Regions from separate parts of the Dichotomicrobium thermohalophilum genome, predicted to be linked through region 2. Evidence: riboswitches for the same ligand, from Rfam matches in the RefSeq annotation. Region 2 holds a riboswitch; the other holds the start of a gene.

The links. A riboswitch is a leader RNA that binds a small molecule or an ion and turns the genes downstream of it on or off. The one in region 2 is predicted to bind cobalamin.
Region 1: it holds a riboswitch for cobalamin, as region 2 does, so the genes downstream of both, BXY53_RS13510 (DUF1636 family protein) here and BXY53_RS06325 (copper chaperone PCu(A)C) in region 2, are expected to answer to the same signal.

Annotation. Positions count from the first base shown of each region.
Region 1 is NZ_QXDF01000005.1:64,852-67,049, forward strand. It holds gene cobW (cobalamin biosynthesis protein CobW) at 1-469, opposite strand, end outside; gene BXY53_RS13510 (DUF1636 family protein) at 462-836, opposite strand; cobalamin riboswitch at 970-1,183, opposite strand; gene cobO (cob(I)yrinic acid a,c-diamide adenosyltransferase) at 1,222-1,830, shown strand; gene BXY53_RS13520 (cobyric acid synthase) at 1,837-2,198, shown strand, end outside.
Region 2 is NZ_QXDF01000001.1:1,375,736-1,377,933, reverse strand. It holds gene BXY53_RS06330 (LysR family transcriptional regulator) at 18-905, shown strand; gene BXY53_RS06325 (copper chaperone PCu(A)C) at 982-1,479, opposite strand; cobalamin riboswitch at 1,518-1,703, opposite strand.

The DNA of each region.
Region 1 (2,198 bases), on a different contig from region 2:
CCAGCCGCTGCGCTTCGACCGCATCGACATTCGGCGCGAAACGGCCCGCTGCCACGGCCTCCGCATCGGCCAGCGCAACGACGCCGTCCACCGTGATACGCGAGCGGATATCCGGCCAGTCGAACGCCTTCAGGAGCGGCTTGGGCAGCGCCAGCCCGGAGGTCTCGATCAGGATGTGCTCGGGGCGCGGGTCGAGCGACAAGAGCGACTCGATCGTCGGAATGAAGTCGTCGGCCACCGTGCAACAGATGCAGCCGTTCGCCAGCTCCATGATGTTCTCAGCCGGGCAGTCGGGGATCGCGCAGGCCTTGAGGATGTCCCCGTCGACGCCGACATCGCCGAACTCGTTGACGATGACCGCAAGCCGCTTGCCCTGCGGGTTCTGCATGAGCTGGCTGATGAGCGTCGTCTTGCCGGAGCCGAGAAAGCCGGTGATGACCGTAACGGGCAGCTTGGCGAGATCAGGCATGGGCGGCCTCCATCGGGGGAATGCGGACAACGCAGTTGCGCTTGAAATGCTCCGGGCGCTCGCGCCAGGGGATGATGCCGTTCGGCGCGGTGAGGTAGCGCGCCAGCCCGTCGAGGATGACACCAACATGCGCCTCCGGCTCCAGCCCACCATAGACATAGGTCCAGCGCCCCGGCCCGCGCAGGCCGATCGTGCAGCCCTGCGAGCAGTTGGACAGGCACTCGACCGGGCGCAGCTTCACGCCCTCGGGCAGCGGCTGTTCACTCAGCGCCTCGTAAAGTTGCGCGCCGGGCCGCGGCGCTTCCGCCTCTTTCGGCTGGCCACAGCGGCAGGTCGTGCACACCAGAAGTTCCACGGCGTCGCTCATCGCCGCGCCTCCCGGCTGTATCCTTTTGGGCGAAGATATGCGTGCGTCAACGAGTTGCCCCTTCGAACGAGGGACAAGGGTGGATGGCGGGCAAAGCTGAGGCCCTAACCCGTCACCGGATACCCCCGTCCGGTTCACGTTTATGTCGCTGGCAGGTCTCCCGGCTTACGGATCCCGGAGCCTTAGGCTCCTGCGGTCATCCGGCCTTCCCAGCCCTTTCAGCCAGTGGCCAATGGATGCCCTCTCCGATCACGGTCGCGGGGGCGGCTGCGCTTAAGGACCGCATGGTTCCCGGCGCATTCCCTTTTCACTTGTCTTCAACAAGCACCAGCGTCGCGGTATGTTTTCGATCCCGCGCAGCTTTGTCAAGAACGAGAGGTAGGCGATGGACGACGTCAACGAGCGCCACAAGGAGAAGATGCAGAAGATCAAGGCGGCGCGCGAGAAGCTGATGGCCACCAAGACTCAGGAAAAGGGCCTGATCATCGTTCACACCGGCGCGGGCAAAGGCAAGTCGTCGTCCGCCTTCGGCATGATCATGCGGTGCATCGCGCACGGCATGCCTTGCGCGGTCGTGCAGTTCATCAAGGGGACATGGAGCACGGGCGAGCGCGAATTCCTGCGCGAGCGGTTCCCGGACGAATGCAAGTTCGTCGTCTCCGGCGAGGGCTTCACCTGGGACACGCAGGACCGCGAGCGCGACATCGCGGCCGCCCAGTCAGGGTGGGAGCAGGCGAAGGCATTTATCCGCGATCCCGAGATGCGCATGGTCCTGCTGGACGAGATCAACATCGCGCTGCGCTATGATTACCTCGATATCGACGAGGTCGTGACTTTCCTCCTGAACGAAAAGCCGGAGATGACGCACGTGATCCTGACCGGGCGCAACGCCAAGCCGGAGCTCATCGAGGCGGCAGACCTCGTCACCGAAATGAGCCTGGTCAAGCACCCGTTCCGCGACGGCATCAAGGCGCAGCCGGGCGTGGAGTTCTGATCGCCCATGCCCCGCGCGCTGATGATCCAGGGCACCGGCTCGAATGTCGGGAAATCGCTTCTCGTTGCCGGGCTGTGCCGGGTTGCGCGCCGGCGTGGACTTCGCGTAGCGCCGTTCAAGCCGCAGAACATGTCGAACAACGCCGCCGTCACCACCGATGGCGGCGAGATCGGTCGCGCGCAGGCGCTTCAGGCGCAGGCCTGCGGGCAGCCGCCCGTCATCGACATGAACCCTGTCCTCCTGAAGCCCGAGACCGACACCGGATCGCAGGTGATCGTGCAGGGCCGTAAGCTGACGACCGTGCGGGCGCGGGACTACAAGGCGCTGAAACCCCAGCTTCTGGAAAAGGTTCTGGAGAGCTTCGCGCG
Region 2 (2,198 bases):
CCGGACTGGATCGCCCAATGGACTGGGACAAACTAAGGATATTTCACGCCGCCGCGGAGGCCGGGAGTTTCACCCACGCCGCAGAGGCCCTGCATCTGAGCCAATCCGCCGTCAGCCGCCAGGTGAGTGCGTTGGAGCAGGAGCTGGGCGCGCCGTTGTTCCACCGCCATGCGCGCGGCCTGTCGCTGACCGAACAGGGCGAATTGCTGCGCCAGACCGCCGAGGATGTGCTGGTCAAGCTGAACTCGGTGGAGTCGATGCTGGCCGACACGCTGGCCGAGCCGAGCGGCGAGTTGCGCATCACCACGCCAGCGGGCCTTGGCGCGACTTGGCTGGCGCCTCGGCTGCGCGAGTTCATCGAGCGATATCCGAAAATCCAGGTCCAGCTTCTGCTGCGTGACGAAGAACTCGACCTCAGCAAGCGCGAGGCCGATGTTGGCATTTGGCTGCACGCGCCGACGCAGAAAGATCTCATCCTGCGCAGGCTGTTCACCGTGCATTTCCATGTCTATGGCTCGAAGGATTACCTTGAAGAGCACGGCGCGCCACAGACGCTTGCCGACCTCGACAACCACGCGATCATCACCTACGGCGGCATCCCCTTCCCGCGTCGCGGCATCAACTGGCTGGAGACGGCCGGCCGCGAGGGACAGACGCCACGCAAGCCCATCATGCGCATCAATAGCATGGATGGCATCAAGCGCGTGGTGAAGCGCGGCATGGGGCTGGCGGTGCTTCCGGATTATCTGGCTTCAGACGAGCCGGACCTGGAGAAGGTGCTGGACGAGGCGGATGTGCCAGCCTTCAACACCTATCTGGTCTATCCGGCCGAGCTGAAGACATCGAAGCGCATCGCGGCCTTCCGGGAGTTTGTGGTCGCCAAGGCGCGCGAGTGGGCGTTCTGAGCGGCAAACATGAAAAGTGCGGCCCTGCCCCCGTCAGCGCCGCACCAATTCCGGAATACAGTCTTTTGAACAGCGGCTAGCCGAGTTCGCCCTCGTCCCCGTCCTGGTCGGTTTCCTCGCCGAGTTTCTCTACCTCGACGTCGATCTCAACCTCGCCGATCTCTGCAAACTCTAGATGCGCCTGGAAATAGTCGCCGGCAAACAGCCGCCGCTGCACGTCGTTGAACACGATGCGCAGGCCACCCGGTTGCATCGTCACGCTCTGACCGGGCCCGATCTCGACGGTGTTGACTTCGCGCGTGCGCAGCGTCCCATCCGCGCCAACCACCTGTGCCTGAAACACGCCCGGGCGCGCAAACGATACGTCCGCGCCGGTCAAAGTCACGGGTTCCGAGCCGGCGTTCTCGATGGTCATGTAAACTTCGATGGCGTGCGCCATTTCTGCGGTCGCGCCTGTCCAGGCGTGGCTCACCGAAACGCTCGCCTTGCGATACTGCTCGCCATCGTGATGCGCAGTCGCCGGCAGACCAGCCGCGAGCGTGAATGCGGCTGCCATCAGGATATAACGGATCATGCTGTGCTCCTTTACGGGGCCCACCGCCCCAGCTTATGGTGACTTCTCGTTCAACGGCAGGTCTCCTGGCTCGCGGGTCGTCGCCAAGGCCTCCGCCTTCCCGGCCCATGCAGGCCAGTGGCATCGTGAAGGCTGGCTCACCGCTCACAGTTGCGGGGGCAGCGCTGGTTTCGCACCAGCTTCCCTCTTCGTCCCGTTAGGGAACCGCCGAACGCAATCAAGGTTAACCCCGGTCAAAACGTCGCGCAAGCTGCTATCGGCCTTTGCCGAACATCGACAGTCGCCGAAGGATGGCGGCAACGTCGCAAGCGATTCAGGCGACTCAGCAAGGGGAAGAGGCAAGTTCTGACCGGACGGTCAGGGGCCTGGCGCCATAAAGCAAAAAACGCCGCAAGCGGCAAAAGCTGTTAAGAAGTTTGGCCAGCGCCTTGAGGTGTGGCCTCAGGGCTTATCGGAATCTGAACACAGGCTTCCAAAAGCCTAATAATAATGCTATAAACACCACTTCTTCGGCGAGAGATCGTGGAGCGTCCTGCCGCCAGCGCCGCGGCGAGGCGGCGCTTTCTGAAGCCTCTCAGATTTTGGGCGTGTCGCAAGAAGTAGCGGCTCGCCTGTTTGGCGTTCTGGACACTCGGGCGGTCTTCTGATGTCGAGTTTCGCGTAGCACAGTTGGGCATAGGGGGCAGCAACACGCCGCCATTGGGGGCAGTGGTGACTTC